Regions from separate parts of the Lactobacillus sp. PSON genome, predicted to be linked through region 1. Evidence: predicted binding sites of a transcription regulator. Region 1 holds the regulator's gene; each other region holds the start of a gene.

Region 1 (10,931 bases):
ACTTATACATATGGTGTTCATACTGGTTTTCATGATGTAAATTTGAAAATCGGTAAGGGGGATGCTGTATGTATAATGGGACCAAATGGATCAGGAAAATCAACATTATTAAAGACTATTGTTGGTTTATATGCTCTTGAAGATGGAAGTTATACTTTTAATGGACAAGTAATTGATAAAAAATTTTTGAAAGATTCAACTAAAACTGGTCCATTTTATCAAAAATTTGGATTTGTTTTTCAAAATAGTGAAGTTCAATTATTTAATACAAGTGTAGCTGAAGAAATAGCATTTGGTCCATTGCATTTAGGACTTACTCAAGAAGAAGTAGATAAACGAGTTAATGACTGTTTAAAGCTTTTAAAAATTGAGCGTCTTAAAGATCGTGTTCCTTATCATTTATCTGGTGGTGAACAAAAACTTGTTGCTATTGCCAGTGTATTATCAATGAATCCAGATATTATTATCTTAGATGAGCCGTTTAATGGGTTGTCACCTAAATATAGAACATTGATTAATCAAATTATTCATCAATTGCATCAATCAGGTAAAACATTGATTATTTCGAGTCACCACTTTAATCAGATTCGCTCTATTGTTGATCGGGTATATGTTTTTTCGGAAGATCATACGATTTGCCGAGAGTTAAGTTCTGAACAACTTACAGATATGCCTCAGTTTATTGATTATTTGGATAATCTATAAAAATAAGTTGAATAATAAAAAAGGCAATCATTTGATTGCCTTTTTTATTATTCAAAATTTTCTAAGTCCTCCATAGCTTTTTCCCATTCATCACTTATTTGAGCGATTTTTTCTTGTACTTTGGAAAGCTCTTCTTGCAGAGGCCCTAACTTATCAAAGTTTGAAGCAATTGCTGGATCAGCCATTTTATTTTGAATTTCAGTTTCTTGTTTTTCTAAAGTTTCAATTTCTTTTTCTGCATTTTCTACAGCACGTTCTAGTTTTCGCTTTTGTGAATCGCGCTGTTTTTGTTCTTGGTAAGATAACTTTTGCTCACTTACTCTTTTAGTTGAAGTTTGTGGAGCCTCTTCATTAACTTCACTTGGAGTTGTTCCAGCAGCTTGTTTTGCTTTTTCATCAAGATAATATGAATAATTACCTTCGTATATTTTGGCATGACCATTTCTAACAGATACGATTTTATTAGCAAGTTGATTAATAAAGTAACGGTCATGAGATACGAATAGTAAAGTGCCATCGTATTCATTTAAGGCTTCTTCAAGGACTTCTTTTGCTTCAATGTCCAAGTGGTTAGTAGGTTCATCCATTAATAAGAAATTATCATGTTCAAGGGATAAAACAGTTAAAGTTAAACGAGCCTTTTGACCACCAGACAATTGTCCTACAGTCTTATCAATATCTTTAGCAGTAAACAAAAAACTTGCAAGAATTGAGCGTACATCTTTTTCAGGCATTGTCTTATGTCTATCCCAAATAGTATCTAAGACAGTTTTTGAAGGATCAAGTCTTTGTAACTCTTGATCGTAGTAGCCAATATCAAGACTGGCACCATATTTAATTGAGCCAGCTTTAGGAGTAAGCTGCTTCATTACAGTTTTTAGAAGGGTAGATTTACCAATTCCATTAGGTCCAATAATAGCAACTCTGTCGCCTTTATTAATTTGAAAAGAAATATCTTCAACCATTGTTTTATCAGGATAGCCAATAGATAAATCATTTAAAATTAAGACTTCTTTTCCAGAAGGACGTTCACTATTAAAATGGATACGAACTTTATTTTTATGCTTTGGTGGTTTAATACGTTCTATTTTTTCAAGTTTCTTTTGACGACTTTGAGCTCGTTTGGTTGTTGAAGCACGAACCATATTCTTTTGAACGAATTCTTCATCACGCTTAATTTCTTCTTGTTGTTTTTCATAAGCTGCTTGTTGTTGCTTGTTACGTAATTCGCGCTCAGCCTTATATTGAGAATAGTTACCCTTAAAAGCAGTAAGTTTTCCGAATTCTAATTCAAAAATTTGGTTAGCTAAATTATCTAAGAAATATTGATCGTGAGATACAACTAAAATAGCTCCAGAATAGTTTCTTAAGAAGCTTTCTAACCAATCTAAAGTGTCCATATCAAGATAGTTAGTCGGTTCATCAAGTAAAAGTAGAGGTGGCTTTTTTAAAAGAAGCTTAACAAAAGCTAAGCGGGTTTTTTCACCACCAGATAAACTTCCGATTTTTTTGTTCCAAGTATTTTCCGGAAATTTAAAACCGTTAAGGATACTCTTAATATCAGATTGATAAGTATAGCCGCCTCTTTGTTCAAAATCAAATTGTAGTTGATCATAACGCTTGAGAAGTTCTTGGTCTTCAGGATGTTCTGCAATTTGCATTTGCATATTTTCTAATTTTTTACTTTGAGCAATAAGACTAGAAAATACTTCTTCCATACCATCCCAGATGGTTTTACTTTCATCAAGGTCATTTTCCTGAGCAATATAACCAACATCAATATTTTTATTAACAGTAAATTCACCATGAGTTGGTTCTTGTTGACCGGTCATAATTTTAAGCAGGGTAGTTTTTCCTGCACCATTTGGACCTACAAGACCGATTCTGGCATTAGAATCTATTGAAAAATTGACATTATCAAATAAAATATTGGCACCGAATTGTTGCTGCAAATCGTGCCCCTGAGCAATAATCATAATTTTTTCACCTAAAAATATTCTATCATAATCTAATAATTGTTTTGTCTAGTAATTGTTTGTGAAGTAATGGTACAATTTAAGTAAGAATCTTAACATTGTGAAAAATATACTTGCAAATATAGTGTGATTATAGGTAATATATAAAAGCTTGATTAATATTCACAAAGATGAGATACATGGAGGCTTCACAAATGAATAATATTGATAAGAAAATAAAAATCCCCAAAGCAACTGCTAAGCGACTTCCACTTTATTACCGTTACCTTATTATCTTAAATGAAGAAGGAAAGGACAAGGTCTCTTCAACAGAATTATCTGAAGCAGTTCAAGTTGATAGTGCATCAATTCGACGTGACTTTTCATATTTTGGCGCTCTTGGAAAGCGTGGATATGGATATGATGTTGAAGCATTGCTTAATTTTTTTAAAAAGATTTTGAATCAAGATACTCTTACTAATGTAGCATTGGTTGGAGTAGGTAATTTAGGAAGAGCCCTACTTAATTATAACTTTAAGCGTAGTAATAATATTCGTATTTCTTGTGCTTTTGATATAAATGAGGAAATTACTGGTCGAATTTTGAGTGGAGTGCCAGTATATCATATGGATGATTTAAAAAAGCAATTAACTGATCAGCAAATTTCCATTGCTATTTTAACAGTTCCATCAACTGAAGCGCAAAAAACTACTGACGAGATGGTAGAAGCAGGTGTAAAAGGCATTATGAATTTTACACCAATTAGACTTTCAGCACCAGCTGATGTACGAGTTCAAAATGTTGATTTAGCAACTGAATTACAGACTTTGATTTACTTTTTGGATTCAGATAAAGAAGAAAATTAATTATAGAGCTGCTTTTATAAAAGCAGTCTTTTTTTATTGTTTTTGTAAAGAATTTTAATAAAATAAAGGTAAAGGTATTTTAGAAAGCGTAATTTTATGATTAATAAAAATGTTGAACTTAGTTTAATGTATGAACTTGATAATTTGCACCATGTAGTGGTTCAAGCAAGTGATGTTGGCAGTAAGTATGTTTATGCATTGCAGCTGCTTCATAAACAAACAGATATTATTGTTTACCGAGCAGAGCCAAATGGTAGTCATGTTGTATTTGATGAGGATAATCCTATTGTCTACTTAACTGGGATGGGAGGTGGTCACACTCAGACTTGGACTTATGCTGGAGAAAAAGATCGCTGGTTTATTGGAACTAAACCTAAAAAACATGGCAGTATTCTTTGGGATACTCAAATTGCACGAGTAAATTTAGAAAATGCTCCTCTTCAAGTTGATAGCAATACTGCTTTGCCTCGACTTTCTTATATGAATCGAGCAGGGTATGGTTATGGTGATAATAGTGTACCTATTCCGGGAACTCAATTTGAACGTCTTGAAGCTGCGGTTTCACCAGATTATAAAAAGTTTTTAGTAGCAAGTATTGATGTTAACCATGTTGGTAGGTTCGCTCTTTATGATTTAGATGAAATCAATCAAGCACTTGATGAAGCAGAAGCAGATAATTATGATGTAAATATTCAAAATATGCATTGTTTAGGTGCATTTGCAGTTCCTAATTTTAATTCTGAACTTATTCAATCAGTTCAAGGTTATGATATTGATGAAAATAATAATATTTATGTCTCTAGTCAATTAGGACCAACTACTGATTTTTTGGGTCTTGCTAAAGAGGGTAAACCTAGAGAAATTGTTAAAATTCCATGGGGTGAAACTAATCCAGATAATTGGGAAGTTGCAGATTTAACCCATGATAAAACGGTTGATTCACTTGGTTATGTCACTGAATTTGAAAGTGTACAAGTACTTGATGCTAATAATATCTATTTGACTGTGGCTTATCACAGAAGAAGTGACTTAACAACTCTTAAAAATCGAATTTATAAAGTTGAAGGATTTGGTGATTAAAAAAGAAAGCTGAAAAATCAGCTTTCTTTTTTTATGCTGTTGTTTGACTTTTGATTAGTTTAACTGGCAATTTATAATGCTTTTGCTCAAATTTCTTTTCAGGATTTTCAATTCTTTGAAGTAATAATTTTACAAGCAAAATTGCCATATCTGAAATTGGTTGTTCAATGGTTGAAAGCTCAGAATGGTAGGTTTGAATTTCTTGTGTTCCATCAAATCCAATGACTTTTAAATCTTTTGGAATATTGATTCCAAGTTTTTTTGCCTCTTGTAAAACTAAAATTGCTGATAAGTCATCAGTTGCCACAACTCCATCGGGATGCTCTTCTTCAAGCATTTTATGGATTGTCATATTTTTAAGTAATGGTGAATCAGAAAAAGAAGTTGAGCAAATATGTTCTTCAAGATTTAAAGATTTGATTGTATCGCAGTAAGCTTCAAGACGTTCATCGGTTGGATTTCCTTTTTGAGCTTTGTTACCTAAGAAGTAAATGTGTTTACAATTAGCTTGCAATAAATCATGAACCGCTAGTTGAATACCTTGATAATTATCACAAGAAACAATTGGAATGTTATCTGATAATTTTCTATCAAAAGAGACAATTGGAAGATTAAGGCGTTGATACTCCTCAATTCCTAAATTATGTGCACCAGCAATAATCCCATCAACTTGATTTGCCATTAGCATTTTAATATATTCGCGCTCTTTTTGCTTATTTTTGCCAGCGTTGCAGAGAATTATTTTATAACCCTGGTCAAAAAGCTGTTCTTCAATATTTTGAATAAGTTCTGCAAAAAAAGGATTAGTAATACTTGGGAAAATTACTCCTATCAATTTCATTTTTTTGCCATGCAATGATCTTGCTAGTGAATTTGGTTGATAGTTTAATTCTTCCATTGCCGCAAAAACTTTTTGCTTAGTGTTATCACTAAGATAGCCATGGTTGTTGATTACACGTGAGACTGTTGTAGCTGAAACTCCTGCCTTTTTAGCAACATCAGTCAATTTTACTGCCATAGGTTTCACCTTACTTTAAAAAATAGTTTCCATTTCCCAGAACTTCCCAGTAAAATCGGTATCTTTATCAAAACTGATCTTTTGATTTTCTGGATTAGTGAAAAATCGTCCAGTTAAAACATGTTCTCCATCATTAACAAAAATTTCAATTAATGAATGGTCAACGAAAATATCTAAATCTACACTTTCATTAGAATCAATTTCACAGGATCTAGTTTCGCCATAGTCAACAGCTACTTTTTTACCTTTGGAGCGGTCTAAAACTAACTTACCGTCATTTGTATCAATATTAAGAATTAAACTGTCGCTCAAGTCTTTGTTTGCTGCTAAATGAAGGGTAGTAGATTGATTTTTAGCGATAGTTAATTTTAACTCATATTGGCCACTAGTAGTATTCTTAATTAACTTATCTGTTAATTTGCTTTCAGTTTTACGAATAGATTCAATTGATTTAACTGGTTTTTGGATTAGTTTGCCATCTTTAATAGATAGTTCTTTAACTTGACTTAAACAGTTAGCCCAATTTTCATCATCTGTTGGATAAGTTATATCAGGTAGTCCTACCCAACTGATTTCATAAGCTTTACCATCTGGAGCATTGAATGCTTGGGTTGCATAGACGTCAAAACCTTCATCTAAGTTTTTAAGTTTTGAAGGGTTAATCATTTTAGCATTTTCAAAGTCAATGTCATCTGCAATTACATACATATTTGGGTAAATGTTTTGGTAATTTGCAACAGATTTATTTAATCCTTGGGGACAGAAAATTAATACCCATTTGTCATCTACTTGAACTAAATTAGGACACTCAATCATGTAACCCATATCTTCGTCAGTAAAGTTTAAAAAGCCGATTTCTTCCCAGTCTTTAAGGTTTTGAGACTTCCAAATATCAACATGACCTTTTTTATTTTGTTCATCTTGAGCCCCTAAAATGGCATAGTAGGTTCCATCTTTTTCGATTATTTGTGGGTCTCGGAAGTGTTCAGTAATATGAGATGGATTTTTAAATAAAATTTCTTTATCACTAACTACACCATCTTTATTCATCCAAGCACTGATTTGATAAGGAGTACGAATCCAGTCTTCACTTCTGTGGTTACCAGTATACATAATGAATAATTTATCACCGATTTGTTTTGCAGATCCAGAATAAGCTCCATGTGAGTCACCCTTGAAGCTAGGCTCAATTGCTAAGCCTTGTCTTTCCCAATGAACTAAATCTTGTGATTTAAAGTGTACCCAAGACTTTAATCCATGAACTGCTCCAAATGGATAAGACTGATAAAAGACATGGTATTCACTGTTATAATAAGAAAAACCATTAGGATCATTTACTAATCCAGAAATAGGGCGTAAGTGATAGCGCATTTGATAGTTAGATCTTGATGCTTGACTTTGCAAGTGCATAAGTGTGTCTGCATCCCATTCATTATAAGGTAAGTAACGTTTTTCTCTTGTCCATTCCATAAAAAATCCTCCATTAATCTGTAAGCGGTATCTTTTAATAAATATTGTAAATAGATATGAAAAATATGTCAATCGTTTAACATAAAAATCATTGAATATATTAGCTTAATTTTAAGCAAAACGATACAAAAAACAAAAAAATAAAGAAAATTTGTGATAAACGATTGACATATTTTTAGAATACGCTATCATAGTTATTGAACATGTTTAATAAAGCGTTTACATAATTTCGAAGGGGGACTTATAATATGGACCATAAAAAGGTGGCCGAGCGGGTAATTAAAGATGTTGGCCGCGATAATATTATCGCAGGTGCTCACTGTGCTACTCGTTTGCGTCTTGTGCTTAAGGATGATTCAAAAGTTGACCAAAAGGCATTGGACAATGATCCAGATGTTAAGGGGACTTTTAAGACTAATGGTCAATATCAAGTAATTATTGGACCAGGGGATGTTAATGATGTTTATGATGAATTCATTAAGATTACTGGTTTAAAGGAATTATCAACTGAAGATTTGAAGAAGGTAGCTGAAAACGGCAAAAAGAAAAATCCAGTTATGGATTTCATTAAGCTCTTATCAGACATCTTTGTACCAATTATTCCAGCTTTAGTTGCTGGTGGTTTATTGATGGCATTGAATAATTTCTTGACATCACCTGGACTATTTGGACCAAAAGCAATCGTTCAGATGGTGCCAAGTATTGCTGGTCTTTCCAGCATGATTCAAATCATGTCAGCTGCACCATTTATCTTTATGCCGATTCTTGTAGGTATGTCGGCGGCTAAGCGATTTGGAGCGAACCAGTTCTTAGGTGCAACAATTGGTATGATTATGACCACGCCAAACTTAGGAGGAGCTGCTAAGTTCTGGGATATTTTTGGATTACATGTTGCTCAAACTAATTATCAATATCAAGTAATTCCGGTTTTAGTTGCAGTATGGATACTTTCTATTTTAGAAAAGAAGTTCCACAAGTGGCTTCCATCTGCAGTTGACTTTACTTTTACACCACTTTTAGCAATTATGATTACTGGATTCCTCACTTTTACTATTATTGGTCCAGTATTCAAAGGTGTGTCAGATGCAATTACTGATGCAATTGTATGGCTTTACAATACAACTGGTGCATTTGGTATGGGTGTCTTTGGTTTATCATATTCAGCCATTGTTACTACTGGTCTTCACCAAAGTTTCCCAGCTGTTGAAACCCAGCTTCTTGCACAATTTGCTCAAGGTCGTGGAGCTGGTGACTTTATCTTTGTTACTGCATGTATGGCAAACGTTGCCCAAGGTGCTGCAACATTCGCAGTTTACTTCTTAACTAAGAATGAAAAGATGAAGGGCTTAGCTTCATCATCTGGTGTATCAGCACTCTTAGGTATTACTGAACCAGCACTTTTCGGTGTTAACTTAAAATACAAATTCCCATTCTTTAGTGCTCTTATTGGATCAGGTATTGCTGCTGCTTTTGCTGGTTTTATGCATGTAACTGCTGCAGCCCTTGGTTCAGCTGGATTGTTAGGATTCCTTTCAATTTATCCAAAGACTATTCCTATGTGGGTGGTATCAGTTGCTATTAGTTTTGTAGCTTCATTTGCTATTACTTATATTTATGGTAAGGGTCACTTAAAAGAAGAAGTTGCTGAACAAGATGTCCCAGTTCAAGATGCAACTGATTATGCAGAAGAAACTCAAGAAGACGAAAAACTTGGAAAAGAAGAATTGAGCTTAAAGGATGAAGTAATCTATTCACCAGTAGATGGTAAGCCTGAAAGTTTAACCAAAGTTAATGATCAAGTATTTTCTGCAAAACTTATGGGTGACGGAGCTGCTGTAGTTCCAACTGATAATACAATTTACTCACCAGTTTCAGGAACAATTACTATTGCTTATGAAACTAAGCATGCTTATGGTATTAAGTCTGATGACGGTGCTGAAGTTTTGATTCACATTGGTCTTGATACTGTTAACCTTAAGGGTGAACACTTTGAAAGCTTTGTAAAACAAGGTCAACGTGTTGAAAAGGGTGATAAGCTTGGAACTGCTGATATTGAAGCTTTAAAGAAGGCTGGTTATGATACTACTGTGATGGTCGTAATTACTAATACAGCTGATTATGCAAGCGTATCACGTATTACTGATGCAGGCGATAAGCACGGCGATGACTTAATTGCTGTAACTGCACATGAAAAATAAAATTAATTAAGACTTACTTTCCTCTCTCAAGTCAAAAAATAAAATATGTACGTTATACTAATGTCAGAGATTATTCTCTGGCATTTTTTGTTGATTAATTGGAGGAGTATTATGAAGCAAAATGAAAATATTAAGGAGTCTTGGTTTTTCACATGTCTTTATTGGATTATTGGGATAGTGTGTTTTTTCTGGGGCGGAGTAAAACATATCAATAGCTACTATGGAATTTGCTTAATTATAACGTTGATTTTGCCGGTGGTTTATTCGTTAATAGTAACTTTAAAGATAAAGGTCCCACATTGGGTAAATAAAGTTCCAATTGCAGGGATATATTTGTTGATTGTAATTGCGGTTAGTTTAGCTTATAAATTGCAAGATGTAATTGGATATTTCATTCCGATTATATTCTTGATTGTTTTTGCTATTTTAGCAATATTCTATGCTCTGTATAAAACGTTTAAATATCGAAAAAATGGTAGATATTATTATGTAGAAGAAAATAGGAAAAAGCGTTGCGATAGTTTTTTGGAAGCATTTAAAGAATATTATTTAGAGGGATTAGTGTCAGGCATTTTTGAAATGATTTTGGCTGCAATATTTGATTAGAACCCTAATTGAATTGGTAGAAGTAAGAAAATAATAAAATGTTAAAATTAGCACTCTTTTAATAAAAGTGCTAATTTTTTGTGCTTTTTGCTTGCAATCACTTCCAAAAAAAGTTATTATTTTAATTGTAAGTTAGCACTTAATAAATAAGAGTGCTAAAAGCGATAAACAAATGAAAATAAAAAACTTAAATTAATAGGAGGGACTAAACGTGTTAGAACCAATTGGTGATCGCGTGATCGTTAAAGTTAAGGAAGAAGAAGAAAAAACTGTTGGCGGCATTGTTTTAGCATCAAATGCTAAGGAAAAGCCAACTCAAGGTGAAGTTGTTGCAGTCGGCGCTGGCAAATTCGCTGATAATGGTGACAAAATTCCTATGACTGTTAAGAAAGGCGACGAAGTATTATACGATAAATACTCTGGCACTAATGTTGAATACGAGGGTCAAAAGTATTTAGTCCTTCATGAACAAGACATCTTAGCAATTGTTAAGTAGTTAGGAGTAATTTAATTATGGCAAAAGATATTAAGTTTTCAGAAAATGCAAGACGTTCCCTTTTAAAGGGTGTAGATAAGTTAGCAGATACTGTTAAGACTACTATTGGTCCTAAAGGTCGTAATGTTGTTTTGGAACAAAGCTACGGCAATCCAGATATTACTAATGACGGTGTTACTATTGCTAAGTCAATTGAATTAAAGAATCACTTTGAAAACATGGGTGCTAAGCTTGTTGCTGAAGCTGCTCAAAAGACTAACGATATTGCTGGTGACGGTACTACAACTGCTACTGTTTTGACTCAAGCAATTGCCCGTGAAGGTATGAAGAATGTTACTGCTGGTGCAAATCCTGTTGGCATTCGTCGTGGTATTGAAAAGGCAACTAAGGCTGCTGTTGATGAACTTCACAAGATTAGTCACCAAGTTTCTTCAAAGGAACAAATTGCTCAAGTTGCAGCTGTTTCATCAGCTTCAAAGGAAGTTGGTAATTTAATTGCTGACGCTATGGAAAAAGTTGGTAATGACGGTGTAATTA
Region 2 (10,931 bases), on a different contig from region 1:
TTGCTTATTCTTAACACTTATCATACTTCAAATCCAATAACTAAAAAAATATCTTTGGCAAATTTTGTCAAAGATATTTTTTCTTCTAGTTCCTAGTTTTATCACATTTAAAAAAAGCTAAAATATATATTTTCAAATTTGTGTGTTCATTCACAAATAAGTGTGGTACTATAGTGTATGTAAACAAATGTAAACGCTTACGAATATTCTAGAGAGGAATAATCTTAAAATGAGTACAAAAGAACGTTATTCAAAAGATGAACTTAGAAAAGCAAATCCTATGTTTAGTCGGGTTCGCGCAACTATTGAAAGTGCTTTTTATGGCAACAACGTACACGAAGTTAAGAGCGTTGCAGAAGCATACGAACTTGCAAAAAAGCAACCTGGTGTTATTGTTACTGATTTGCCAATTTTACATACTAAAGAATTAGGCTTACCAAAAGATGCAAAGCAACTTGTTTACAACCACGGTAAAATTTTAGGTAGAACTGCTAGTGCACGTCACTTTGTCGATGATCCAAAAGAAGATGCTGAAGCTCTTGCAGGTAACCTACGCGAAGATATTTACGCCGGTCATAATCAAAAATTTTTAAAGGCAACTGTTTTAGTTGGTCTTGATCCAACTTTCACTGTTAAAGCTCACGTAATGATGCCAGAAGATCAAGCATTTAACTTACTTTCTTACATTTTAAACTTCCACTTCTTTGATGATGAAGCTGAAAAAATGTACAAGAAATCAAAGGCTTACAATGAACCAGATATTTACTTCTACTTTGATCCAAATACTCAAGACCCAGAATTTCCAAAGGGCTTAGGTGTCTTTGATGCACCACATAACTGTGCTGCTGTCTTTAACCTTCGTTATTTTGGTGAACTCAAGAAAGGTACTTTAACTTTGGCTTGGGCAATTGCTCACCGTCATGGTTATACTGCTTGTCACGGTGGTGAAAAATCATTCCACTTTGATGATAAAGATGATAAAGTATTTGCCTTTTACGGATTATCTGGTTCTGGTAAATCAACCTTAACCCATGAAATGTACGATGGTAAATATGACATTACTGTTTTACACGATGACGCATTTATTATTTCACGTGAAGATGGTTCTTCTGTAGCACTTGAGCCTTCATATTTTGACAAGACCCACGACTATCCAGCAGGTCACCATGAAACTAAGTACTACACTACAATTATGAACTGTGATGTTACTCAAGATGAAGATGGTAAGAAGGTAATCGTTACTGAAGACCTCAGAAACAACAACGGTCGTGTTATTAAGACTCGTTACACCAGTCCTCACCGAGTAGACTTTGAAAAGTCTCCAATTACAGCTTTATTCTGGATTATGAAAGATGGTTCACTTCCACCACTTCTTAGAATTGATGACCCAGTTTTAGCAACTACTATGGGTTGTACTCTTGCAACTAAGCGTACTAGTGCTGAAAACTTACCAAAAGGCTTTGACATGAATACTTTGGTAATTGAACCATTTGCAGACCCATTCCGTGCCTATCCTGTAAGTGGTGATTACCGCGACTTCAAAGAATTATTTACAAAGCGTGGTGCTCAATGTTACATCTTAAACACTGATGCATTCATGGACAAAGATATTCCTAAGGAAGTTACTAAGAAGATTGTTGAAGACTTAGCTAATGGCACCATCAAAGATAGCGACTGGAAACAATTTGGCAATTTCAAGGGTGTTCAATACTTACCAATTGATGGTTATGAAGTACACCTTGAAGACCCAGAATACCAAAAGACCTTAGCAAGAAGAATGCAAGATCGTTTGGACTGGCTCAATAAGTATGATGAAGAACATCCAGAAACTCCAATCCAAGAAGAAGCTAAAAAGACCTTGGAAGACATTATCAAGGAATTAAGTTAATATTTAAAATTAGTAAGATCCATAATAAAAATCATCAGACTATTTTTTCAATCTGATGATTTTTTGTTTACTAATTTAATTCATTTAAAATTTTTGCAATTCCATCATGGTCATTATCTAAAGTTACAGTAGAAAACTTTCTCTTTAAATCTTTAGGTGCATTCCCCATTAACACTGGATGTCCTACTACATTAAGCATATCTTCATCATTAAAGTTATCTCCGAATGCCCAAGCATCTCTAAGAGAAATATCAAATTCTTGACAAATTGCCTTAACTCCCTCACCTTTATTGACGCCCTTGAGCATTATTTCCAATAAATGTGGAGCTGACTTTACAAAATAAAGCTTAGGATACTTTTGTATTAATTCATCTTGAATAACTGCTAACTCTTCAGCTTTTCCCATTACTAGAATCTTATGCACGCCTTTTAAATTTTTCAACTCACTTAGATTGCTTTCAAGCGGCTGAACTTGTACAGTTTCAGATTCAGCTTTAACTAAAGGATTATTCTTATCATTAACAAACCAATCATATCCTGAATAAACATTCCAAACACAATTACTTTGTTTTTGATCAATATAATTGCAAATTTCAACTGCAATAGCAGTTTTCATAAATTTAGAAATCAAGACTTGCCCTACTTCATCAACTACAAGTGCTCCGCCTAAACTAACCATTGGCAATATTGTTGCAACAGAATCTGTTGCTGTTTTTATTGCTTTAATATTTCTTGCTGAAACTGGTATAAATGGATTTCCCTTAATAATTTGTCTACGAATTGCATCTCTAGTCTCTTTTGAAACAATCAAATTTGAATTAAGCAAAGTCCCATCAATATCTGAAAAAATCAATCGTCTTGTCATAATTATCACCACCTTTATTGTAACAAACCTAAAAAATAGCCGCATCCCCATAGAGATACGGCTATTTTCATAAGATATATTCAAAATTTGCGATTTATTTCCTGGGAAATTATTTTATATTTTTCCCTCGTAGCAATCATTCATTAAGCTTTCAATCTGACTAATAAGCGGTGCAACCGGGTTGGTCACTGTGTTTTGATCACCGTAAGCTTCAACAGCAAGGTCATTAACTTTCTTATCAAACTCGCTCTTATCAACACCATACTCTTTAAATGCAAGTTTAATATCAACCGAATGAGCTAAATCAATAATCTTTTGTACTAATTTTTCAACTAACTCATGATCATTTTTACCAGTTAAACCAAGCGCACGAGCAATATTAGCATAGTCACTTTCTGCACGATAAACAGAATAATGAGGCCACATAGCAAGCTTTTCAGGACGTTTTGAGTTAAAGCGGATAACTTGAGGAAGAGCAATTGCATCACTAACACCACTTGGAATATCAAAAGTTGAACCTACAGTGTGGGCAATTGAGTGGCCTAAACCAAGAAAGGCATTTGAATAAGCCATTCCAGCAATAGTAGCTGCATCATGCATTCGTTTTCTAGCTTCCATATCACCGTCATAAGAAGGTTTCAAGTTTTCAAAAATTGTTTTAATAGCTTCAAGTGACCAGCCACGAGTAAAGTCTGTTGCCATTGTTGAAACATAACTCTCAATTGCATGTCCTAGTGCTTCAAAGCCAGACCAAGCAATCAAACGCTTAGGCAAATTTTCAACGAATTGATCATCAACTATGGAAACATCTGGATTTAATGCATAATCACATAAAGTGTGTTTAATTCCAGTTTTAGCATCTTTAATAATAGCAATCGGAGAAACTTCAGAACCAGTTCCAGAAGTAGTTGGAATACATACCAACTTTACATCATTAGTCTTTGGGAAGCGAACCACACGTTTTCTAATATCTAAGAACTTTTGATAAGCTTCTTCAAAACTCATCTCAGGATTTTCATAGAATAAACGCATTGCTTTGGCTGCATCCATTACAGAACCACCGCCAATTGCTACGATAACATCTGGTTTAAAGATCTCCATTCTATGAACACCATCTTTAATAACATCAGTTGATGGATCAAGTGTAACAGCTTTAAACACTTCGTATTCTTTTGTACCACGACGCTTAGAAATTATATCAGTAATTTCGTCAGCAAATCCTTGATCTGCTACACCTTCATCAGTAACGATGAAGAAACGGTGTGCATCTGGCATATGACGTAAATAGTTAGCTGCATTATGTTCAAAATAAGTCTTAGCCGGCACCTTTACCCATTGCATATTATCACGGCGCATTGCTACAGTCTTAATATTAAGCAAATCCATAGCTCCAATATTATGTGAGAATGTATTTGCTCCATAAGAACCAGTTCCCAAAGTTAATGATGGAAGCATATTGTTATAAAGGTCACCAATACCACCAAGTGCAGCAGGAGAATTTACCAAAATGCGGCAGGCATCCATTTTCATTGCAAATTTTTTAATAATTTCATTATCACTTGAATGAATACCTGCAGTGTGACCACGACCGCCGTAATTAAGAAGGTCAGTACAAATCTTAAACGCATCATCATGATTTTTAGCACGATAAAGAGTAAAGACTGGTGACAATTTTTCAGCTGATAATGGAAAATCACGCCCAACACCCTTATATTCTGCCACAATCACTTTAGTATCTCGTGGAACATCAACTCCGCAAAGCTTTGCAATATCATATGCACTTTTACCTGCTACTGGTCCTGCCACAGTACCGCGACGAGGATCAATAAAATGCTCTTCAAATTTCTTAATTTCATCTTTATTCAAGAAATAGCAGTTCCACTTTTTAAACTCTTCCTTTACTTTGTCATAAATTGAATCATCAACTACAACAGAGTTTTCTGAAGCACAAACCATTCCATTATCAAAAGTCTTAGATAATACAATATCATAAACAGCACGGTCGATATTGGCACTTTTTTCAATGTAAGAAGGACCATTACCAGGACCGACACCAATTGCAGGTTTACCAGATGAATAAGCTGCTTTTACCATTCCTGGACCACCAGTTGCTAAAATTGTTTGAACTCCAGGATTAGTCATCAAGTCATTAGTTGCAGTTAAACTTGGTTCTTCAATCCATTGAATTGCATCCTTTGGTGCACCTGCAGCAACAGCTGCTTTTTGTAAAATTTTCCCCGTTTCAACACAACACTTTTGAGCTTGAGGGTGAAAGCCAAAAATAATTGTATTTCTTGTCTTAAGAGCTAGCATTGTTTTAAAAATGACTGTAGAGGTTGGATTCGTTACAGGAGTAACACCAGCGATAACACCTTTGGGTTCAGCAATTTTTACTAAACCTTGTTCTTTATCTTCTTCAATAATACCTACTGTTTTTTCATGACGAAGTGAGTTCCAAATATTTTCACTAGCATACATGTTCTTAGTAGTTTTATCCTCTAAAACGCCACGACCAGTTTCTTCTACTGCCATCTTTGCTAAAGGATATGCATTTTGTTCACCTGCAGTCGCAATTGCTTCACAAATCTTATCAACTTGTTCTTGAGTAAAGTTTGCCATTTTATCTAAAGCAACATGTGATTTTTTCACCAAGTTGTCAACCATATCATAAATTTGTTGATTTTTCTGTTCTTCTGTTAAAGTTTGCTTTTGTTCTTTTTTAGCCATTCTCTATTACCTCTAAGACTAACTAGTTATTGTGAACTTCTTTACAATCTTTACTATAGCACTTAATAAAAAAATGTAAATGCTTAAATCCTTTAAAAAGCAACTGCACAAGCACAACTACTAGGAGCTAATGTTTATCATTCCAATATTGTAAGCGCTATTATTTATATTTGTTTGTGAATTAACAAACTTTTCGTAAGTAAAGTTATTTCATATTTCAGAATACTTAGGAATTATTAAGATTTTTAGAATTTCTTAAAAAATCAATCTAAATATAGCAGCTTTTTTAAGTAATGGTAAAATACTATTAAACATAATTTTATGGGAGCGATTGAATGACAAAAAAGGATTCACAGAATAATACTGGATATAAGCGTACTTTAAGTAATGCTCATATTCAGCTAATCGCCTTGGGCGGAACAATCGGTACAGGATTATTTCTTGGTGTAGGTGACAGTATCCACCAGGCAGGTCCTAGCGTTATTCTAATTTATATCATTGTAGGTCTTTTCCTATTCCTATTGATGCGTGCATTAGGCGAACTTATTATGTCTGATTTAAACAAGCACACATATATTGATTTTATTGAAAAATATTTAGGAAAAAATATCGGTTTTATTACTGGTTACTTATATTGGTTAAGTTGGATTACTTTAGGTATGGCTGAAACTACAGCATTAGGAATTTATTTTCAATATTGGTTTCCTAACCTAAAGCCGTGGATCCCAGGACTGATTACAATTATTGTTTTATTGATTATTAATCTTATTTCCGCAAAAGTTTTTGGAAACTTAGAATTTAGTTTTGCAATTATTAAAATCGTAACAATTGTAGCTTTTGTTCTTTTAATTGGCTATTTATTGATAACTGGTGGTAAAACTACATTTGGTCCAATCACTTTTGAAAATCTTTCTGATAATGGTGGCTTCTTTGCCCGTGGTAGCAAGGGATTTTTCCAAGGATTCCAAATGGTTATCTTTAGTTTTATTGGTGTTGAATTAGTAGGGTTAACAGCAGCTGAAGCAAAAAATCCAAAAGTTACTTTAAAAAATGCTATCAATGAATTGCCGGTTAGAATCATTTTATTTTATGTTTTAGCAATTTTAGCAATTTTGCTTGTTATTCCTTGGTCTAAAATTTCTACAAATTCAAGTCCATTTGTGCAAGCATTAGGTGCAACTGGAATTCGCAATGCTAGTTCTATTATTAATTTTGTAGTTATTTCTGCAGCTGTTTCTTCTACAAATAGTTTTTTATATAGTGCAGGTAGATTGCTATTTTCCGTTACTTATGATGGAAAAGGAACATGGAACCAAACCTTTGGTCACTTATCACATAGACAATTGCCACAAAATGGTTTGATTTTATCTGCAATTTTAATGGGACTTGCACCGTTAATCACTTTAATTATTGGAGATCAAGCATTTAACTTTATTTCATCAACTTCAACTAGTATGTTTCTTATTATTTGGTGCTTGATGACTTTAACTCATATGGCCTATCGCCGAAAAACTCCAGAAGATCAATTGAGCGATTATAAAATGCCAGGATTTCCATATCTAGATTATTTAATTTTAGCATTCTTTATTTTAATGATAATCTTACTTTTAGTATTGCCAAGTCACCGAATTCCGATGATTGCCGCAATGATTATCTTTATTGTGCTTTATACAATTAGTAAAATTTGGGATAAAGAAAAAAATATGTAAAAAAATAAAGCTTGTAGTTCACACAAGCTTTATTTTTATTTGTTAAAAAACACATTATCCTTTACAGATTGTTTTACTACACTTCCTGGGGCAATTTTTGCATCCCTCCCAATTACTACTCCTGGATAAATGATACTGCCAGAACCAATTTTGGCACCTTTTTTAATTATAATTTTTTCAGTATACAATGTAGGATCTGCACTTAAGATTTGCACTCCACTTCCAATCTGAACATTATCATCTATTTCAATTTCACCTTCATCGACTAACATAACATTTGAATTTATAAAAACATTCTTACCAATCTTAATATTTCTGCCAAAATCAGTATAAAAAGGCAGACGAATTTCAGTTGAAGATGGTACTTTTTTACCAATGATTTCTCCAACTAATTGATTAATCTCACATTTGCAATGACGCTCTGTATTTAAATTTTGTAGTAAGCGCTGATTTTGGGCAATTAATTGCTGATGTATGTCTTTCATTTTATTATTCTCTCTTCTTTATTATTTCTAGAATTAAGTTTAAAATGTAAAACATACAATGTAAAAAACTTATTAATTATGTTAAAGGATAACTAAAATTTATAGCAATCATGGAAATTAGAGTATTAAATTATTTTTTAGCAACTGCCCAAGAATTGAATATGACGAGAGCTGCGGAAAAGTTGCTTGTTTCTCAACCAGCACTTTCAAGACAAATTGCAGATTTAGAAGATGAGCTTGGGGTTAAACTTTTTGAAAGGCATCCTCGCCAATTAACGCTTACTCCAGCTGGTCAATATCTACAAGAGCAAGCTCGTGAAATTATTAACTTATCTAATAAAACTAAAGAAAATTTACGTTCTTCAGCAGTTATCAGTGGCGATTTAACAATTGGAGCTGGTGAAAGTGCTGGTATGCAAAGAATTATGAATATTGTCAGCAATATCATTAAAGATTACCCTACAGTCAAACTTCATCTCTTTAGTGGAGATTATACTATTACTGAAAAGCGTTTAAATCATGGCACATTGGATTTTGCTGTAATAATGGGTGACTTGCCGGTAACTAATTATGAATCTTTAAAACTCCCTGAAAAAGACGTCTGGGGAGCTTTAATAGCTAATGATGATCCTTTAAAAGACAAAGACTTTGTTACAGCTAAGGATTTAATTAATCGACCAATATTAACTTCTGCTCAAGCCAAAGATAGAAATTTATTTCAAAATTGGTTTGGTAACTATTACAAGGATATTAATATTATTGGTGACTATAACTTAATTTATAATGCTTCACTAATGGTAAAGAATCATGCCGCAACAGTTATAACTTTCGACAAGTTAGTAGATGTTTCTAAAAACTCTGGACTCCTTTTTAAGCCACTAAAACCTGCAATGACATCACCAATTACTATAATTTGGAAACACGAAACTCCACTTTCACCAGTAGCTCAACTTTTTATTGATAGGATTCGCGCATCTATATCTGAAGATTAAAAAACCTTCCTGAAAATTCAGGAAGGTTTTTATTTTATTTTTTATGATGAGTAAAACGTTGTTTTAATCCTTGCCAAAGACTAAGTGAGCGTCTCATATGATCAGATGGAATATATTTATTAATTGCATGAAGAGTCTGTTTAGGATCTCTTGCTGCAAATATAAAGTTTCCGTTTTTCTTAGTTCGAATCTCAAATCGAGGAATATATTTTCCACCAAATTTAACATCCGCTACCACATATGTGACCTCATCCCATGGAATTTGAACAAAATCACCAATGTTTTTCTCATTATAAAATTCAAATGCTTTATCGCCAATCATAATTTTTCCATAAGATGGAACTCCTCTAAACCAAGTTCCATTTTTAGTTAGATCGACTTTTGTATTAATTGACTTAACCATTTTTGATTAAAGAATGTGCCATACGTGGAAGAGAACACCAACTACGAAAATACCAATAATAATCCAAATTGGTGAAACTTTCTTCTTTAATAACCACATACATAGGAAGGTAAGAAGAAGACCTGCTAAACCTGGAATTAATTGATTCAAGTTATCTTGCAAAGTAGTAGTCTTAGTCTTAGTTAAAGACATACCGTCTCCTTTGTTCCATTGAAGAAGGGCTTGTTGAATACCTTCAGCACCCTTTGGCAATTTATCCCATTCAATGTAACCACCCTTTTGAATAGGAGTTTGAGAAACAATAGGTGTGAACTTGATGTTTACCCAACGTTCAATTAAGGCACCTAAAACGAACATACCCATCATTGAAGCACCACGGGTTACTTTTTGGAGAAGACCACCTGACATATCGCTAGTAATAGCAGAACCTGCTTTATAGCCAAATTCTTGAGTATACCATAAGAATGCAAGTCTAATAATGTTCCATAATACAAAGAACAAGATTGGGCCAAGTACATTACCTGTTAAGGCCATTGAAGCACCTAAAGCACCCAAAATTGGACGTACAGTGTACCAGAAGACTGGGTCACCAACACCAGCTAAAGGTCCCATCATACCAACTTTAACACCTTGAATTGCTTCATCTTCAACATCTGCTCCATTAGCTTTATCTTCTTCTAAGGCTAAAGTAACACCAAGAACAGGTGAAGCTAAGTATGGGTGAGTGTTAAAGAATACTAATTGTCTTTGTAAAGCTTTAGACATATCGTCTTTATTTGGATAAAGCTTTCTCAATGCAGGGATTAATGAATAAGCAAACCCACCGTTCTGCATTCTTTCATAGTTCCAAGAACCTTGAAGGAATTGTGAGTGCCACATAACATTGAAGCGGTCGGCTTTTGTTAATTTTAATTTTTTATCAGCCATTATAAAAATCCTCCTCTATTGGTCTTTTTAATAGTCGTCAATAATATCGCCAAGTGGATCACCAGTTCCAGCATCACCTGAGTTTGAACCGCCTTTACCACCTTTGGCTTCAAGTGCTAAGTACATCAAAGCCATTGAAAGACCGATAGCACCAAGAGCAATTAAAGTTAAGTCCTTAACTGCAGCTAAAGCAAAACCAATAGCGAAGAATGGCCATACTTCTTTTGAGGCCATCATGTTAATAACCATTGCATAACCTACGGCTACAACCATGGCACCACCAATAGTCATACCTTCGTTTAACCATTGTGGCATCATTGCAAGCCAGCCTTTAACAACACTTGAAGGAATAGCTAATAACAATGCAGCTGGAATAGCAATTCTTAAACCTTGAAGACAAACTGCAATCCATTGCCACAAGTTAATCATACGCCAATTACCCTTCTTAGCTTCTGCGTCCATAATGTGAACAATAGCAGTAGAAATAGTACGTACAATCATAGTCAAGAACAAACCAGCAACAGCAAGTGGAATTGCAATACCAGTAGCAGTACCGATACCCTTTGTTCCTTGACCACCTTCAATTAAAATAATAGCTGAAGCAACAGATGCTAAGGCTGCATCAGGTGCTACGGCAGCTCCAATGTTTGCCCAACCCATGGCAATCATTTGAAGAGAACCGCCAAGCATTACTCCTAAGTCCAAGTGTCCTGTTACTAAACCAATCAATGTACATGCAACTAATGGTTGGTGGAATTGCCATTCATCCAAGATACCTTCAGTACCAGCAAGAAATGCAACACCCACTACCAAAATCATTTGTATAGCGTTCATTTAATTACTCCTAATTAATTTTATTATTTCTTTTGTTCATTAAGTAAAGTTTGTGCTTTATTCAAAATAGCATCCATGTTACCAGGATTATCTGAAGGAAC
Region 3 (10,931 bases), on a different contig from region 1:
TGATCCAAGAGCATTAATAGAGTGGCTAGTTCCAACATCAAGAATTAAGATATCTCCCGAATTTAAAACTACTTTTTCACCACTAATGTATTCTGTTGCATGCCCATTAATCATATAATTCATTTCGAGAAATGTATGAGTATGGTTAGGGTAGTCTGCATATCTATTATGCTTTGAAATATATATTTTTTGATTTTTAAAGAAATCCTCAGTAAAAACAGGAATTTTATAATAAGAATTTGAACTCATAATGGACTTATCGGTGTAATCAGAATAAAATTTATGAGATTTTAATTGTTCTTTTTCTATATCAGTTAGTTCCATTAATTTATTTAGTAATTTTTTATTCATAATGTACCTCTTGATTACAATCTTATTTAATCACTATTATTATTAAAGAACTCTTGATTAATTATTATATATTTAACTTTATTATAAAATATATGAATTTTAGTTATAACATTTAAGTAAAAAAATCTACCTAAATGACATAGTTTGTATATTTAAATGTTACTTTTTTGAATTAATACAGTAATTAAATATAATAAACAAAAATATTAATCTTTTTTGTCTACCAAAATGTTACTAGTTATTAGTTTATATGACATTGTAAGCGCTGTCAAATAACGGTATAAATAATGTGTAAGGTTTGAAAGCGTGGTGAATGTAATTGACAAACACATATGTAGCAGTTGATATCGGTGCTTCAAGTGGTCGTTTAATGTTATCTCAAATAAAGAATAACAAAATGACACTTAAAGAAATGCACCGTTTCAAGAATGGATTTTCTTATAAAAATGGACATGATCGATGGGATATTGATCATATTATCAAAGAAATTTTAATAGGACTTCAAAAAATAAAAAAAGCTGGATATAACAAAATTTCATTAGGAATTGATACATGGGCAGTTGATTACGTACTAGTAGGCAAAGATGGGAAAAAGTTAGAAGAGCCTATTAGTTATCGTGATTCAAGAACTGAAACTGCAATTAAAGATTTGACAGCAGAAGTATCAAAAGAAGAAATTTATAAAAAAACAGGTATTCAGTTTTTAAACTTTAATACTTTATATCAGTTATTTACAGAAGATAAAGACTTACTTGCTAAAACTGACAAAATTTTGATGATTCCTGATTATATTGGATATGTTTTAACAGGCAACGCAGTTTTAGAAGTGACAAATGCTTCTACAACTCAAATGCTTAGTTTAAGAGAAGGATTGTTTGATAAACATTTACTTGAAAAAGTAAATGTTAAGCAAGAACAATTTCCAAAGTTAGTTGATGCAGGTACTCCTCTTGGAAAGCTTGATAAGAGCAAGTTTCCAAATTATGATTTGCCAGATACTGACATAATTACAGTAGCAACTCATGATACAGCTTCAGCTGTAGTAGGCTCTCCGGGAATGGGACATCATTGGGCATATTTAAGCTCAGGTACATGGTCATTACTTGGAACCGAACTCAATGTTCCAGAAAATGGGCAAAAGGCATTTAAAGAAAACTATACCAATGAATGGGGTGCTTATGGCACTTATCGATTCCTTAAAAACATTATGGGTCTTTGGATGATTCAATGTGTAAAAAGAGAATTAAATGATAAATATTCGTTTAGCGAGTTGGCAGAAATGGCGGAAAAAGTTAAACCGTTTCAACAATTTATTAATATCAATGATGAGCGTTTCGTAAATCCTCAGAACATGATTAAAGAGATTCAAACTTATTGCAGAGAAACTGGACAAAAAATTCCAAAGACGCTCGGTGAAATTTGTATGGCAATCTATTCCAATTTGGCATTGTTTTATGCTCAAGAAATTCAAAAATTAAATGATATTTTAGGCTACAAAATTGATACTTTAAACATTGTTGGTGGTGGCTCTAATGTAGCATTACTCAATCAATTGACGGCAACAATTTCAGGAATTGATGTTTACGCAGGACCTGATGAAGCAACTGCAATTGGAAACTTAACAGTTCAAATGATTACAAAAGCTGATATATTAAATGTTTATTTAGCAAGAAGAATCATTAGTAATTCTTTTAAAGTTAAAAAGTACATTCCAGAAATAGGTAAGTATCAAGGAGTATTAAATAACTATTTTGACTTCTTGCATAATATAAATCAAAAGGAAGTGAGTTAAATGACGGTCAGATTAGGACAAATGATGCATGTCAATCCAAACTATTTTGACGAGTATGAAAAGCGACACAGAAGTTTACCTACTAAATTTCCTCAAATGAAAAAAGCATTGGAGGAAGCAGGTGCACATAATTACTCAATTTATTTAGATAAAAAAACTGGTACCTTATTTGCCTATCTTGAAGTAGATGATATTGAAAAATATAAGGCAATTGCAAAAACTAAAGGTTGTAAAGAATGGTGGCATTACATGGCAAAACTGATGGATGTTAACCCGGATGAAAGTCCAGTTACTTACGACTTGCATGAAGTATTTCACATGAATTAAAAGGAGAATATTATGGTTAGCGAAAAAGAAGTAGAAACAGCATATCAAGTAGCAAAACAACGTTACGCAGAAGTGGGTGTAGATACTGAAGAAGTATTAAAGAAATTACAAAACATTAGAGTATCACTTCCTTGTTGGCAAGGTGATGATATTCATGGCTTTTTAACACCAGATCAAGCTCTTTCAGGTGGTATTGGTGTATCTGGTAATTTTCCAGGAGGTGCTAGGACTCCTGATGAATTAACAAGTGACTTGGAAGAAGCTTTCAAGATGATTCCGGGTAAGCAAAGATTACAACTTCATCAAATTTATGCAGTAACAGATGGAAAAAAGGATGTTTCTGAAGTTGGACCGGAAGACTTTAAGTATTGGGTAGATTGGGCTAAGAATCAAGGAATTTATCTTGATTTTAATCCAACATTTTTCTCAAGTCCTAAAGTTAAGGAAAACTGGACTTTAGCTAGTCCTGAAAAGAGTGTACGTGATTATTGGATTCAAGTTGGTAAGAATGCACGTGCGATTTCTAATTACTTTGGTGAAGAACAAGGTGCACAATCAGTAGATAACTTCTGGATTATGGATGGTTATAAAGATGAGCCAATTAGTCGTTTAGCACCACGTGAAAGATTAGTTGAATCTCTTGATGAAATTAACAAGAAAGAATATCCAGTTAAGAATACGATGGAAAGTTACGAAGGTAAACTGTTTGGTACTGGTATTGAAAGCTATACTGCAGGTTCTCACCTATTTTATAACAACTATGCCTTAACTCGAGATAAGTATTGGTGTATGGATATTGGTCACTTCCACGAAGCGGTCGATCCATCAGACTATTTATCATCATTCCTTGAATTTGGTCGTGGCATGTTTTTGCATATTTCTCGTCCAGTACACTGGGATAGTGACCATGTGCCTGCAATGAACGATATGCTGATTAGAATGATGAGAGCTTTAGTAAGAGATAATTTCCTTGATAAAACAACCATTGGTCTTGACTTCTTCGATGCTACTATTAACCGTGTGGGTGCATGGGTAATTGGTACTCGTTCAGTTCAAAAGGCACTTCTTCTTGGTTTGCTTGCTCCAATTGATGAATTGAAGGATGCAGAAAACCATTATGACTTTACACTTCGTTTGGCTGAAACCGAAGAATTGAAATCATTCCCATTTGGTGCAGTTTGGGATGAGTTCTGTTTGCGTAACAACGTTCCTGTAGGTATGGATTGGTACAAAGAACTTAAAGATTATGAAGTAAATGTTCAATTAAAGAGAAATTAACTTTAGGAGACAATGAAGAAAAATGGCGAAGTTTATCGATTCAATTTTTGTTAGAGATATGAAAAATATCACCCATCAAAGTTATGATAATGGCTGGGATGAGCGAAATGGAGGTAATATGAGTATTCGTATTACTCCAAAAGAATTGAAGGAATATGATGATGTTCAGGAAGTTAAAAAAACGTTTAACCTCGGTTTTGATGCTAGTGCCGTGGCAGGGCAATACTTTTTGGTCACGGGAACGGGACGCTACTTTAGGAATGTATTTCAAAATACTGAAGAAGATCTGGGGTTAGTTCGTATAAGTGATGATGGTCAAAAAGGTGAAATTGTTTGGGGCTATATTGATGGTGCAAAGCCTACCAGTGAGTTTCCAACTCATTTAATGGCGCATATTGCAAGACTTAAATTAGATTCAAAGCAAAGAGTTGTTATGCATTGTCACTTGACTAATTTAATTGCGATGTCATTTACACAACCACTTGATGAAAAGTACTTCTCAAAGACTATTTGGAAGATGCAAGCTGAAAGTATGCCAGTCTTGCCAGAAGGGTTAGGTATTATTCCTTATGAAACTCCTGGTACGACAATTATTGGTGAACATACTGCTGAAAAGATTGCAAATAAGTTTAGAGTAGTTATGTGGCCACATCATGGTATCTTTGCAGTAGGTGATACACCTGATGAATGTTTTGGTTTAATTGAAACAGTAGAAAAAGCTGCAACTATTTTTACTGCGATTCAAGCACAAGGAGGAAATCGTATCAATGAAATTACTGATAAGCAATTAATAGAAATTGCTAAGTACTTTAATGTTACCCCAAGAGAAGGTTTTTTGAATTAAAAATTAAATATAGAATTAAGTAGAAAAAGTTTTTCGTTTATCATCTCACACAAAAATGAAAACTTTAATAACTACCCTTTAAGGTGAAATAACAGATAAAGAAGATCGAATGAAAAATTCGGTCTTCTTTTTAATTTAGAAAGAGTGAAATGAAATGTCGGGAGTTGAAATAGTTATATTTTTAGTATTTGCTGGAATTGTTTCTGGAGTAGTATCGGCAGTTGCTAGTATGGCATCACTTGTATCGTATCCTGCACTTTTAATGGCGGGTTGCTCGCCGATTATAGCGAATATTACAAGTACTGCAGCGCTAATTTTTACAGGACCTGGTGTATTATTAGCATCTTATAAAAAAATGCTGGGCCATTGGTTTGAGTTTGGAAAATACTGCATATTTTTGTTGTTTGGTGTAGTACTAGGAAGTTTATTGTTAATTAAATTTCCTGGAAAAGTTTTTGAAAGAATTGTACCATTCTTTATTTTGTTGTCTGGTGTTGCATTGATTATAAGTAATAAAGGTAAAAAGAATGAAGAAGGATTAAAGAAAAAGAAACGGTCAAAATTAGGAATTATTGGATCATATATTGGTTTGATAATAGGTGGAATGTATACAGGTTATTTTGGTGCTGCGGCAGGAGTTATTCACTTAATTTTTATTAATTATTTGTCAGATGATGAATTTTATACAATCAATGCAATGAAAGATATTGTTGGAGCCATAGGAAATTTAGTAGCTCTTATGGTTTTTATATTTGGTGCATCTGTAGATTGGATGAAAGCTTTTCCCATGGCAATAGGTCTATTTATAGGAGGGTATTTAGGACAATATAGTATTAGATTTCTATCATTCAAACTTGTTGCTTGGATTACAATGGGATTTTCAATTTTACTTGCTGGCTGGTTATTTTATTCGGGGTGGATTGCATGAGAAATATTGTCTAAAAAAATCGATTAATATGTTACTATTTTCTAGCTTTAGTGTCATTGTAAGCGATTACATTATACGGTATAAATAAATATGTAAGGTTTGTTAAGATATTAGTTGATTATTTTATAGTAAGGAAGTAAGTTATATGGCTAAGACAAAAAATTTTTCTACTTGGGCTGTTTCTCTCACTAACTTTTTAGATTCAGGAAGTATTGTAGCAGGCGCTAGCGGATTAACACTCTGGACATCTTATTTAAAATTAAATAGTGTACAAGTTGGCTGGTTAGGTGCTTTAAGTGCAAATGCATTCGGTGCAGCTATAGGTGCTTTGATTGGTGGTCATCTATCCGATAAATATGGGAGAAAAATCATCTATACTTATGACATGCTTGTTTATATGTTAGGAACATTACTAATTGCATTTTCTGTAAATTTTCCAATGCTATTATTAGGATTTCTCATTAATGGTATTGCTGTAGGTGCTGGAGTTCCAGCCTCATGGACTTATATTTCTGAAAGCTCTGGCGGTAATAATCGAGCTAAAAATATGGGAATTTCTCAATTTGTCTGGTCATTAGGACCCGTTGTTATTTTTATCGCTGGTACTTTGATCTCGCCATTGGGTGTAATGGGCAATAGAATTTTATTTGGAATTTTAACGTTTATTGCATTTGTTGCTTGGAATCTTCAAAGAAAATTACCTGAATCAAAAGAATGGGTTGAACAAAAGAAAATTGAAAAAGAAACCGGTGAAAAAACTCATCCTTATAAGGATCTCTTCTCGAACATGGTAAGTGTAAAATCAGTACTATTCTTAGTTGGTGTTTACATGTTCTGGAATCTAGTTGCAGGTGCGATGGGATTCTTTATGCCATATGTATATGAAACAGCAGGTGGTTTATCAAATATGCAAGCTAACTTACTTCAAGCTGTACTTTGGGGCTTTACAGCGTTATCTGGTTATTTTGGATTTGCAAAATTTGGTGACAAGTGGAACCATAGAATATTCTTCTTTGTTGGGGCAGCTATGGCCTTAATTTCTTGGGTAGTTCTTGCTTATATTGGAATGGGCTGGCCAGCTCTTATCACTTTTGTTACTTTGTGGGGAATTTCTGCAGGTATTGGTGCTCAAGCTTGGTATTCATTATGGTCAACTGAACTATTTCCAACTAAGTATCGTGCTGGTGCACAAGGATTTATGTTCTTTGCAGTTCGTGGTAGTGCTGGTATTTGGTCAATTATTTTCCCATCAATTTTAACAGGAATGGGATTCAAGGCAGCTGGAACATTAATGATTATCTTTTTACTAGTTTCATTAGTAATTGGTACTATTTGGACTCCACATACTCGCGGCAAATCATTGGATGAAATTACACGTGAACGCTATGGCAAAGATATAGAAACTAATACCAAAAAAGAAAGAGTGAAGAAGTATGTCAACCAAACTGGGAAGAATCACGCATATTAATAATTTTAACGATATGAGTTTTGATTTTATTAAGATGAAAAATATTTTAGTAGATGTAGGAATAGTTGATTCTGCAATATATTTTGATGAAAAAGAAAATAAGTTGTTTGTTTATTTAGAAATTAATAACTATAAAAAGTATACTTTGATTTCCAAAAAATATTCTAGCAAATGGTGGTCTAATTTAAATTTGATAAATGATATTAGTTCTAATGAAAATTCTTTGGACTATGCGTGGAAACATATATTCAAAATTAAAGATTAAGTTAGAGTATTACATTAAGATTTAACTATAATAGTAAATATAAAATTTTATTTTTAAATGATGTATAAAATAAGCTAAAGTAGTCCTACAAGATTTTCATTAATCTAATAGGACTATTTTTATACTTTTAATTGAAAAATGAATTCTCCTTAAAGTAGTTAGTAATGCTTTGAGTAATATTTTTAATTAATTTATGAGAATTATTTAAATAAGAAATTCCAATACTAAGTTGTAATAAATTATCTGGAATATGAATAAGCTTGATTAGTTTATTCTCTTTAGCTGCAATTTCTAAAGCAGTATCTTTTAATGAAATAGCAAAACCATATCCTTTTACTGCTAGCTTTACAGCTGCAATAGAATTTTGAACTTTAATTTTCTTGTTAAGATTTACTTCATGTTCTAAAAACAAATTATCAATTATGGCTTGAAAGAAAGAATCATCTGTAAGACTAATATATGGTAAACTATCCAATTCTTTTAAGTGTTCTCGTTTAAGCTCTGCAGATTGTAAATTATAAATCGAAGAACTTTCTGAAGCAACTATATAAAGTTGAGATTGAGTTACATAAATTGATGAAATATCTTTATTAGTCAAAAATTTGCCAATAAATATATCAATATTATGATCAAGTAAATCTTTTTGGGCTAAATTAGTTGTTCTTTCATAAAAGGAAAAGGTAATATTTGGAAACTCTTTTAATAGATATTCTAGTAATTTATCCGCATTAATTTCTAGCCATGGCTGATTTAAAGCAATCTTCACTTGGTGTTCGACTGTTTTCTTATAGGGTAAAAGATTATATTTTAATTCATTTCGTGTTTCAATAATTTTTCTTAAATTATTGAGAACTAATTCACCGGCTTGTGTTAATTTGATAGGTCTTTCTTTTCTATATATAAGTATTACATCATATTTCTTTTCAGCATCTTTAATGATTCTACTTATATATGGCTGACTAAGAAATAGTTTATTTGCAAGCTCACTAATTGTATTACAGGTTTGGATTGAATTTAGAATATCATATAAATTTTCTTCTTTATTCATAATTTTATTACTGTTTAGTTATATTTTTTAATATTAAAAAGTATTGTACTTAATGTGAATTTTAACACATAATTAGTTTGTAAGCGATAACAAATATTAAATTATGAAAGGTAGTTATTTATGCTAAGACAAAATAATTGGAAGGCAGTTTATGATGTTGTTGTTTTAGGTTTTGGTGGAGCAGGCGCAACTGCCGCAAGATTTGCTGCAGATAATGATGCCAAAGTTTTGATTATTGATATTGCTCCATATGGTCATGAAGGCGGCAATACACGTTATTCAGCTCAATTAATTGGTACAGGATATAATCGTGATGAGCTTAAAAAATACTATAAAGGTTTAACTCATCCAATGAGTTTACCTGAAGATATGGTAGATCTTTATGTAGAAGGCATGGTAAAAATTCCTAAATATGTTAAGACATATTTAGATGTAGATCCAGTTAGTTTTATGAAAGATTTTAATATGCCATATGCTAAAAAAGCTTCTGCTTGTCAGGAATATCCAAATTTAGAAGGGCATAAAACTTATGATTATACAATGGTTCACAATGGTTGGTTTGATGCAGCACTTTGGAAAATCTTGCGTCAAAAAGTTTTAAATCGAAATGACAAAATTGATGTGTGGTATGAAGCTAGAGCTATGCATTTAATCCAAGATTCTAATAATAAAGTGATTAAAGGTGTTGAAATTATTAAAGATGGTCAGATAATTAATGTTTTAGCCAAAAAAGGTGTAATTTTAACTACTGGTGGTTTTGAAAACAATAAGGAAATGATTCAAAATTATTTAGGTGTACCAAAACTTTCACCGCTTGGAACTATTTACAATAAAGGTGATGGTATAAGAATGGCGGAAGAAGTTGGTGCGAAGTTATGGCATATGTGGAACTATGAATCTTTAGGATTATTACATGGACTTTCATTTGATACGCCTGAAGGAGAACGTTCACAATTATTTTTAGGTTGGTCCGAACTTAATAATGGAAGTATTTTTATGGTAGCAGATGATGGTATGAGATACTTTAATGAAACTGAAAATAATCGTCATGGGCATATATTTGATCATAGTCAATGGAGAGTACCTAAAACACAAGAAAAACCATATCTTATTTTTGATCAAGCACAATTTGAAGATATGCAGAAAAATAAGGAGCTTTTTTTAAATATTAAAAATAGACTTATCAAAGCTGATTCAATTGGAAGATTAGCTAAAATTACAGGTTTAAGTGTGAATGGATTAGAGAAACAAGTTCATATTTTTAATCAAGCAATTGATAATGGGGAAGATCTTCAATTTAACCGCCCAATTATTACAATGCGTAAATTTAATAATGGTCCATTTTATGCAATTAAGATGACTTACAATGTATTAAATACACAAGGTGGTCCTGAAAGAAACACTAAGGCAGAGATACTTGATACTAATCAAAATCCTATTCCTCACTTATATGGTGCTGGTGAATTAGGCGGTATTTGTGCTAATCAATATCAAGGAGGGGGTAATTTGGCAGAATGCTTGATTTGGGGCAAGATTGCTGGTGAACAAGCTGCTACAACTATTGATGAAGTTAACGAAGAGGCATCAAATCAATATAATGGTATAAATGAATTAGTAGATGGAAATAAAGTTGAAGATATTAAACTTACTAATAATCAATCTTTGGGTTCATCTGACGCAGGTATTGGTGGCAAGTTAGTTGTTCGTGTAACTCAAGATGATAATAAAATTACTAATGTGGAAGTTATCCAAGATCATGAAAGTGAAGATATAGGTAAAAAAGCTTTAGTAGAAGTTCCTAAAAGAATTGTAGAAGCTAATTCAATTGATGTAGACGTAGTTTCAGGCGCTTCAGCAACTAGTCGTGCAATTAAAGAGGCTGTAAGGGATGCTTTAAAATAACTAATAAAAAACGAAACAAGATGTAATATATTGAAGTGCCTTATAATTATTAGATGCAAGTCTAGAAATTATAAGGCATATTCAATTAGATGTTAATTTTAATGTTTATTTTGATAAGTTAAGAAACCTTCTTTAAGGTATGTAATGAATCTATCTAGACAATTTGCATGATTAGGTTTTAGTTTAACAATTCCATAGCTAAGATTGATATTGTATTTAATTGGAATTATAGTTACAAGATTCGTGCTTTTACCAGCAATAAAGTTGGGCATAATACTAATGCCTAAACTAGATTTACACATTAAATATGCAGTAGAAACATCGGTTACATAACTAATATTTAAGTTAGAGTTGTTTTTTGTAATTAATTGTTGAAGTTCAAACTGTTTAGGTGGACACCAGCTACTGTCTAACATAATTATATTGGTATTATTTAAATTTTCTGGTTCTAATTGAGTTTTATTGGCCAAAGAATAAGTTTTAGGAACGACTGCACAGAAATAGCCTATAGTAAGTTCAATATACTTAACTTGTTTTAAATCTTTAAAATCATCTTTTGTTGTTAGAATAATATCGGAGTTTTCATTGAACAGTTGCTTTTTTAAGGTTTCATGATTAGAAGTTTGAAGATATATTTTTTGATGAGGATGTTTAAAACTATAGTGTTGTAAAATTTGTGGTAAGAATTGATTTTCATTGGGAGAAGAAGTTATACCTATAGTTACTTT

Evidence for each region. The regulator Rex, encoded in region 1, represses fermentation and respiration genes when NADH is low (regulators of the CRP and FNR family bind a similar motif). The targets are predictions, from matches to a motif close to TTGTGAANTANTTCACAA.
Region 2: a site for Rex is predicted at 5,510-5,527, ahead of adhE (bifunctional acetaldehyde-CoA/alcohol dehydrogenase). Genes of this name have one in related genera too.
Region 3: a site for Rex is predicted at 8,354-8,371, ahead of ACTHPI_RS02375 (FAD-binding protein). Genes of this name have one in related genera too.

Annotation. Positions count from the first base shown of each region.
Region 1 is NZ_JBQXFW010000008.1:185,391-196,321, forward strand. It holds gene ACTHPI_RS08545 (energy-coupling factor ABC transporter ATP-binding protein) at 1-705, shown strand, start outside; gene ACTHPI_RS08550 (ABC-F family ATP-binding cassette domain-containing protein) at 753-2,681, opposite strand; gene ACTHPI_RS08555 (redox-sensing transcriptional repressor Rex) at 2,876-3,526, shown strand; gene ACTHPI_RS08560 (class III bacteriocin) at 3,623-4,606, shown strand; gene ACTHPI_RS08565 (LacI family DNA-binding transcriptional regulator) at 4,638-5,624, opposite strand; gene ACTHPI_RS08570 (sucrose-6-phosphate hydrolase) at 5,640-7,094, opposite strand; gene ACTHPI_RS08575 (sucrose-specific PTS transporter subunit IIBC) at 7,343-9,292, shown strand; gene ACTHPI_RS08580 (hypothetical protein) at 9,404-9,898, shown strand; gene groES (co-chaperone GroES) at 10,110-10,394, shown strand; gene groL (chaperonin GroEL) at 10,412-10,931, shown strand, end outside.
Region 2 is NZ_JBQXFW010000014.1:1,023-11,953, forward strand. It holds gene ACTHPI_RS09265 (phosphoenolpyruvate carboxykinase (ATP)) at 230-1,888, shown strand; gene ACTHPI_RS09270 (Cof-type HAD-IIB family hydrolase) at 1,959-2,753, opposite strand; gene adhE (bifunctional acetaldehyde-CoA/alcohol dehydrogenase) at 2,868-5,480, opposite strand; gene ACTHPI_RS09280 (amino acid permease) at 5,816-7,189, shown strand; gene ACTHPI_RS09285 (DapH/DapD/GlmU-related protein) at 7,225-7,674, opposite strand; gene ACTHPI_RS09290 (LysR family transcriptional regulator) at 7,785-8,666, shown strand; gene ACTHPI_RS09295 (DUF956 family protein) at 8,701-9,069, opposite strand; gene ACTHPI_RS09300 (PTS system mannose/fructose/sorbose family transporter subunit IID) at 9,076-9,996, opposite strand; gene ACTHPI_RS09305 (PTS mannose/fructose/sorbose transporter subunit IIC) at 10,024-10,830, opposite strand; gene ACTHPI_RS09310 (PTS sugar transporter subunit IIB) at 10,854-10,931, opposite strand, start outside.
Region 3 is NZ_JBQXFW010000003.1:108,612-119,542, reverse strand. It holds gene ACTHPI_RS02420 (AraC family transcriptional regulator) at 1-351, opposite strand, end outside; gene rhaB (rhamnulokinase) at 722-2,143, shown strand; gene rhaM (L-rhamnose mutarotase) at 2,144-2,470, shown strand; gene ACTHPI_RS02405 (L-rhamnose isomerase) at 2,483-3,748, shown strand; gene rhaD (rhamnulose-1-phosphate aldolase) at 3,771-4,592, shown strand; gene ACTHPI_RS02395 (sulfite exporter TauE/SafE family protein) at 4,747-5,520, shown strand; gene ACTHPI_RS02390 (MFS transporter) at 5,666-6,988, shown strand; gene ACTHPI_RS02385 (L-rhamnose mutarotase) at 6,954-7,253, shown strand; gene ACTHPI_RS02380 (LysR substrate-binding domain-containing protein) at 7,381-8,301, opposite strand; gene ACTHPI_RS02375 (FAD-binding protein) at 8,422-10,203, shown strand; gene ACTHPI_RS02370 (LysR family transcriptional regulator) at 10,302-10,931, opposite strand, start outside.